Regions from separate parts of the Peribacillus sp. RS7 genome, predicted to be linked through region 2. Evidence: riboswitches for the same ligand, from Rfam matches in the RefSeq annotation. Region 2 holds a riboswitch; each other region holds the start of a gene.
What was found. Region 2 has a riboswitch for thiamine pyrophosphate ahead of thiT (energy-coupled thiamine transporter ThiT). Riboswitches for the same ligand answer to the same signal wherever they lie in the genome.

Region 1: it holds a riboswitch for thiamine pyrophosphate, as region 2 does, so the genes downstream of both, thiC (phosphomethylpyrimidine synthase ThiC) here and thiT (energy-coupled thiamine transporter ThiT) in region 2, are expected to answer to the same signal.
Region 3: it holds a riboswitch for thiamine pyrophosphate, as region 2 does, so the genes downstream of both, tenA (thiaminase II) here and thiT (energy-coupled thiamine transporter ThiT) in region 2, are expected to answer to the same signal.

What each region holds. Positions count from the first base shown of each region.
Region 1 is NZ_CP168135.1:2,933,650-2,935,923, reverse strand. It holds gene thiC (phosphomethylpyrimidine synthase ThiC) at 1-951, opposite strand, end outside; TPP riboswitch at 1,085-1,199, opposite strand; gene ACDZ29_RS14780 (HAD family hydrolase) at 1,311-2,093, opposite strand.
Region 2 is NZ_CP168135.1:3,209,421-3,211,694, reverse strand. It holds gene ACDZ29_RS16130 (universal stress protein) at 1-311, shown strand, start outside; gene thiT (energy-coupled thiamine transporter ThiT) at 392-970, opposite strand; TPP riboswitch at 1,076-1,178, opposite strand; gene ACDZ29_RS16120 (cation diffusion facilitator family transporter) at 1,432-2,274, shown strand, end outside.
Region 3 is NZ_CP168135.1:4,370,002-4,372,275, reverse strand. It holds gene ACDZ29_RS21855 (ECF transporter S component) at 1-417, opposite strand, end outside; gene tenA (thiaminase II) at 431-1,114, opposite strand; TPP riboswitch at 1,250-1,378, opposite strand; gene ACDZ29_RS21845 (SDR family NAD(P)-dependent oxidoreductase) at 1,514-2,260, opposite strand.

The DNA.
Region 1 (2,274 bases), 280 kb from region 2:
GCCCCCTCGGGAAACAATTCCCGTAACTCGCTTTGCTGTTAAAGGGATATATCGCAAAAGGACACCAGCGTGTATGGTGAAGTAATCGACACCTTGCTCGGCCTGCTCGATTAATGTATCCCTAAAAACTTCCCAATTTAAATCTTCCGCGACTCCATTCACTTTTTCCAATGCTTGATATATCGGAACAGTTCCAACTGGCACAGGCGAATTCCTGATAATCCATTCCCGGGTCGTGTGAATATTCTTTCCGGTGGAAAGATCCATTATATTGTCGGCTCCCCATCGTGTAGCCCAAGTCATTTTCTCCACTTCATCTTCGATCGATGAACTAACAGCTGAGTTTCCGATATTCGCATTTATTTTCACATGAAATTTTCGTCCGATGATCATGGGCTCACTTTCAGGGTGGTTAATATTTGCCGGAATGATCGCCCGTCCGCTAGCTACCTCTTCTCTTACAAACTCAGGGGCAACATTTTCCCTGATCGAAATGAATTCCATTTCTGGGGTAATGATACCTTTACGGGCATAATGGAGCTGGGTTACGTTTTGCCCTTCCATCGCACGCAATGGTTTTCTTTTCAATCCCGGAAAAATTTCTACTTTGGATTGTGAATCCACTTTTCTATACCCATTATCTTCTGGTTTTATTTCACGTCCTTCATACTCTTCAACGTCTTCCCGTTCCAGGACCCAGTTGCGTCTAATCGGGGCAAGACCTTTATGAATATCAATGGGATATTCTGAATCCGTATAGAAACCGCTTGTGTCATAAACTCGTAAAGGCGGATTCTCCTCTTCGCCGAATGCCCCTGTAGTCGGACTTAGCTTAATTTCACGCATAGGTACTTTAATATCAGGTCTAGATCCCTCAACATACACTTTTTTACTCCCAGCAAAACTGGACATAATTGAAACGTTCATGTCATTTACTGAATTACTCATGATTTCATTTCTCCTTTTTAAGTTCATTTAAAAAGGACAAAATCCAATCCATTTCGCACGAAAAAGCCAGGTCTCATATTTAAGACCCGGCTAACGTTAGTATGACTACAGAAATGACCAATTGAAATGGTCATTGTTTAGTAGATTCTAACTTCCCCACGCTGGTATGAACCAGATCAGGTCCTGAGGGTTAAGAAGCTTAAGCGCTTCTCTCTCAGCCCAACTTTTATTGGACACCCCTAGTCTAAATAATTTAATTGATTACAGGGTAACTATATATCACCCTTTTCACTCTGTAAATAATTTAAAAGACCTAATATTTTATTTCAACCTCTCCAAAATTCGTTACTTGAAGAGTAATTTTACAGGCTCTCAAGGATTGGGAAAAGCTCCTCTAAATGCTTGATTTCATAGGTTGGAAGCACTTCATTCCGTTCCTTATCATGGCGATTTATCCAAACCGACTTTATGCCTACCCGTGACGCTCCAAGGATATCCGTCATTAAATTATCGCCGACCATCAATACTTCATCCTTATCAAGCTCCATGATTTCCAAAGCATGCTCAAAAATGGAGGCATCCGGTTTACCTCTTCCAAACGCACCAGAAATGACGATTTGGTCGAAATAAGGAACTAGTTCAGGCGTAATTTCAAGTTTGGTGTTTTGCAGTTCAGGAGACCCGTTCGTAAGCAATAGCAATTTGTACTTCCCTTTTAATTCATCTAACACACGGAATGATTCTTCATAGATAAATGGCTTTTTGCGTCTCTCGGCAGGGAAACGTTCTGCCAGTTCAAGCCCAAATTCCGGGTCATCGATCCCTAATGCCTTCAAGCCTCTCGTCCACGCTTCTTTCCGATAAGCCGGTGCAATCCCGGCCATCTTCCGGAATTCATCATGATCATCCTGAAAATTTCCCCATAGCCCCTCAAATGGGTTGATACCGATCATTTGAGTAAAAGCATATGTATCGTAAGAAGAATAAAGCTCACGCGCTTCCTTCCGCACAGCTTCTTCAAACTCGTCGACATTCAAATCATATTTCTCCTTAGCCACTTCGCATGTAGCCACAAAAGCCTCTTTTACACTTTTCTGATCCCATAATAATGTATCATCTAAATCAAAAAAAACTGCCTTCACCAAAATGTCCACCCTCTTTCCCTATTATTGAATTCGTAAAAATTACACTATTACAATAATAAACCACAACCAATGGAAAAAGAATAATTATTCAGAAAATCCCTGCATCTTTCTTAAAATCAGCAAAATGTACGATGAACATCATACTTACCTTTTCTGATGGAAAACCCTATATTTCTTCACT
Region 2 (2,274 bases):
AGACACATCCCGTCGTTGAAGTTGAACAGCGAGAACAAAAGGTAATTGACACCCCTTCCCCCGTCGAGAATAGTGTTCGGAACGCAGAAAGTAATACGTTGAGATTGCTAAGTGAATGTCAAGTCAAGGGGAAATTCGAGATATTGGAAGGACATGCGCCAGATAGCATATGTGAATATGCAGAAAGAACTGCGGCCGACCTAATCGTCGTCGGCAATAGCTCTAAAAGCGGTTTGGAAAAATTCTTTCTTGGAAGTACAAGTAGTTCAATTGCGAAAAACGCACCCTGTTCGGTATTCATTGCAAAATGAAATTGAGCCGGTTCGCCCTGTACGTATCGTTTGATCATTCTCCGAAAAAAGCCGGATTCTTGTAGAATCCGGCTTTTTTGTTAATAGGCTTTTTTCAGTAATACATTTGAAGCTGCCGAATATAACATCATCACCACAATGGCCGATAAAATAAAACTGATCAGCATATAGGTCCCATTATAAATGAATGAATAAACCGCTACTGGCTGTCCTTTTGGTGCTGCAGATCCAAAAAACACGATTCCAGAAGTGAAATGACATAGAAACCTCAGGAAGCTTCCCAAAAACATGCCGCCAATCCCGTATAATTTCGCTTTGGAACGCTTTTCCTCTTTATAGCTGTTTACAAACTTGTTCATGAATACACCGGATATCCCGACAACCATAAAGGCAAGATAATAATCAATGAAGCCTTGGATCGGTGTTCCGATCCATGCTGTACCACTGACAATCTGCAATAGTCCAAGTAACAATCCGGCTAACATCCCACCTTTTATGCCCCAACGATATGCCATCAGAAAAATAGGTACCATGGCTATTGAAATCGAACCCCCTTGAGGCCAGATTCTTGAAAAAATGAATCCAGAGACCATATCCAGTAATAAAGCCAATGATGCAAAAATGGCGACCTCTGTCATGAATAACGTTTTATTTTTCATCAAGCCACTCCTTACTCCAAAAATGATAAAATGTCCATGAGTTCCCCCTGCCAATTTTGCGCAAAAAAAAGCAACACCGGGGCGGTAATGGATGCCCAGTATTGCTTGTATCCAAAACCACATCCCTACGCTAGTGCTAACTATCAGGTTCATAGGGTCTGAACTCAACCGTTCACTCTCAGCCTTTTTGGCTCCCCTTGTGGAAGTATTTATTTTTCGATCCTCGGTTAGAATATACTACTAGTTTCTTTAATTGACAACTAAAGAAACTGTATATGTCAACAACTTGTCATTCCCATTTTATGGCGATATTCTTTCTTATAACCAACTTCTTTACATACCTTCAATACACCTGCAATTAAGCAAGTTAGATGGCTAAATACGACAATTTTTCTATAGACTCACTAAGGTTTGTTTTGTTATCTTTATTAAGCCTAATTTACATAGGGGAGGGAATGGACATGGATAAACATTCGATTTCAGCTGAAAAAGGCGCCTACATAAGCATTGCCGCTTACATATTCTTGTCTGCCCTTAAATTGTCATTTGGTTATTTCGGTGATTCTAAAGGACTTTGGGCAGATGGTTTAAATAATACGACCGATATCATCGCTTCCATAGCCGTATTGATTGGTTTGAAAATTTCGAAGAGACCTCCAGATGATAATCATTCATATGGACATTTACGGGCGGAAACCGTAGCCTCGTTGGTAGCTGCCTTCATTATGATCACCGTAGGCCTGCAGGTTGTATTCAGTGCTGTAGAATCCTTCTTCCAGCAAGATTCAACAACCGTTCCCAATATGCTTACCGGTTATGTCGCCCTATTCTCTGCAATCTTCATGTACGGAATCTACCGTTATAACTTAGCATTAAGTAAAAAGATCAACAGCTCTTCCATCTACGCCGTTGCACAGGATAATCGTTCCGATGCCCTTGTCAGTGTTGGTGCTTTCATTGGAATCATCGGTACTAAGATGGGAATCCCTTGGCTTGATGCAATAGCTGCAGCAGTCGTGGGGGTCATCATATGCAAAACGGCCTGGGATATCTTTCGGGATGCCTCCATCTCTTTAACCGATGGTTTCGACGAGCAGCTCCTACAAAAGATCGGTCAAACCATTATATTGACAGAAGGTGTAAAAGACATGAGTGAAATTAAGGCCCGTATGCACGGAAGTGAAATCCTGCTCGAAACTACCGTTCATGTTAACCCTCTTTTGACCGTCATCCAAGGTCACGATATTACGGTTAAAATCGAAGAGAATCTTTTGAAGGAATATAATATCCAGCATGTGATCGTT
Region 3 (2,274 bases), 1.2 Mb from region 2:
CGCACCTATTTCCCCGTATGCAAAATCCATGATGACTGATCCCAGGCAGGAAGCCACCGCAGCTAAAACGGCCACCGACATATTGAATTTTTTATATCTGAACGCCATGAACAGCAGTTCAGCGAACAAACCTTGGACCACCCCATATAAGAGTACGGTCAGCCCCCATGGTGAACCCAGAAAGAATTCACCGGAAGCTGCAGCTATCTCTGCCAGAAGTGCTACACCCGGTTTCCGTAAAATCAAAAAGGCAACGGGGCCAGCTATAAACCACATTCCATAAATAAGTTGATCTAGATGTAATCCTAATGGTTTAACGGAATAATATATCGAACCCCAAAGGATATAAACGATTCCAAATGCTACGGCAATCACGATAGTGACTAATATATCCGTTAATTTCAATCCTTTTTTCATGTTTCATTCTCCTTTATACTTCCAGTATTTCCTTATGAGCAGGCCATGTCTCTAAGCGATAAGCCATTTCCCAAAATGAGTATTCATATTGGCTGCTAAGGATAAAATGTTCCTTCATTCTTTCCTTATCTTCATCTGTTACTTTTTCAGCAATCTCATCAAGCCTCGCAATTTGTTCTTCCACCAAAGAGCGGAACCACTCTCCTCCGTAAGCCGCTATCCATTCTTGATAAATCGGCTCTTCCGGTTCACACCCTTGCAGCTTTTCGCCAATTTCATAATACAGCCAGTAACATGGCAAGATAGCTGCAATAACATCCCCTAAATGTCCAGAATAAGCCGCACGATACATATGGGAAGTATAAGCATAAGCAGTCGGGGCGGGTTTGAAATTTTCCCTTTCTTCTTTTGTGATGCCTAATCTCTCAGAAAAATTTTCATGAAGCTTCAACTCCGCTTCATATGTTCCTTGTGCGTGGCCGGCAAGCCTGCTTGTTGTATGTAAGTCTGTTGCCTTTACTGCTCCTAAAGCTTGAACTCTAGCAAAATGAGATAAATAATAGGCATCTTGCATAACATAAAAACGAAAACACTCTAATGGCAATGTGCCATCTCCAATTCCTGCAACAAACGGGTGATTAAAACTAGCTTCCCAAATATGATCAACTTCCTGGCGGATCTCCTCTGAAAACTTCATGTCCATTACCTCCAAATTCTATTATTCAATGAATGATACGGGATAAAAACCTTTAATCACCTCTTTTTTGCAAATAAAAAACCACTTTCTTTAACGTAAAGAAAGTGGTTGTACTTGAAATAATACAGAAACGTATTGTCCCAGACCCCACTTCCCTACGCTGGTATAAACCAGATCAGGTTCTAAGGGTCTTAAAGTCATACTTTAATCTCAGCTTCTCAGGTAAAACCAAATTTCACCTATAAAGCACCCCTAGTGGTACAAATTGTATATATAATTCATTTGCCTTTATATTAACACGATAAATCCAATTGTCAAACGATTAGAAAAAGTTTTCAAGCTATATTGCTTTAGGATTACTAGCCTTTCAATCTTGCATACCCACCTAACCACGATCAATTAAACCATTGTTAATCCACCATTTACGGAAAGAGTTTGCCCCGTAATATACCCTGCATCTTCCGAAACGAAATAGGCAACAGCACCAGCAATGTCCTCGGGTTGAGCTAGCCGACGGAATGGAATAGCTTTTTCCAAGGCGCTTGCTATACCAACATTATAAGAGCCTATTTCTTGAAATAGAGGAGTATCAGCAGGGCCTGGTGCAACACAATTGATGTTGAGTTTGTGACGTGCCATTTCTCTTGCTATCGTTTTTGTGAAGGCAATCACCCCTCCCTTAGCAGCCGAATAAACTGCCTCTCCACTTGATCCGACCCTAGCTGCATCTGATGCAATATTTACTACCTTGCCGTAACCATTTTCAATCATAAGAGGTAAAATTTCCTTGCAAGTATGGATCTGCCCAAGTAAATTAATATCGATAATCCTTTTCCATGTGCTGGGATCACTTTTTAAAAAAGGTTCCACCTTATCCCAGCCTGCATTATTAACCAATATATCTATTCTTTGATAATGGTTCACTGATTCTTCAACGGCTTTTTTAACACTTTCTAATTTCGTTACATCACAATGGACCGCTCTGGCTTCAAAACCCGACTTTTCGATTATAGAAACCGTTTCCTCTGCATTTTTAAGATTTAAATCAGCCACGATGATGTTAAAATTGCGAGAAGCCAATTTTTTTGCAATCTCTCTGCCAATTCCGCTCCCGGCACCTGTGATAAATGCCATTCTTTTATTCATCATATTCCCCTCCA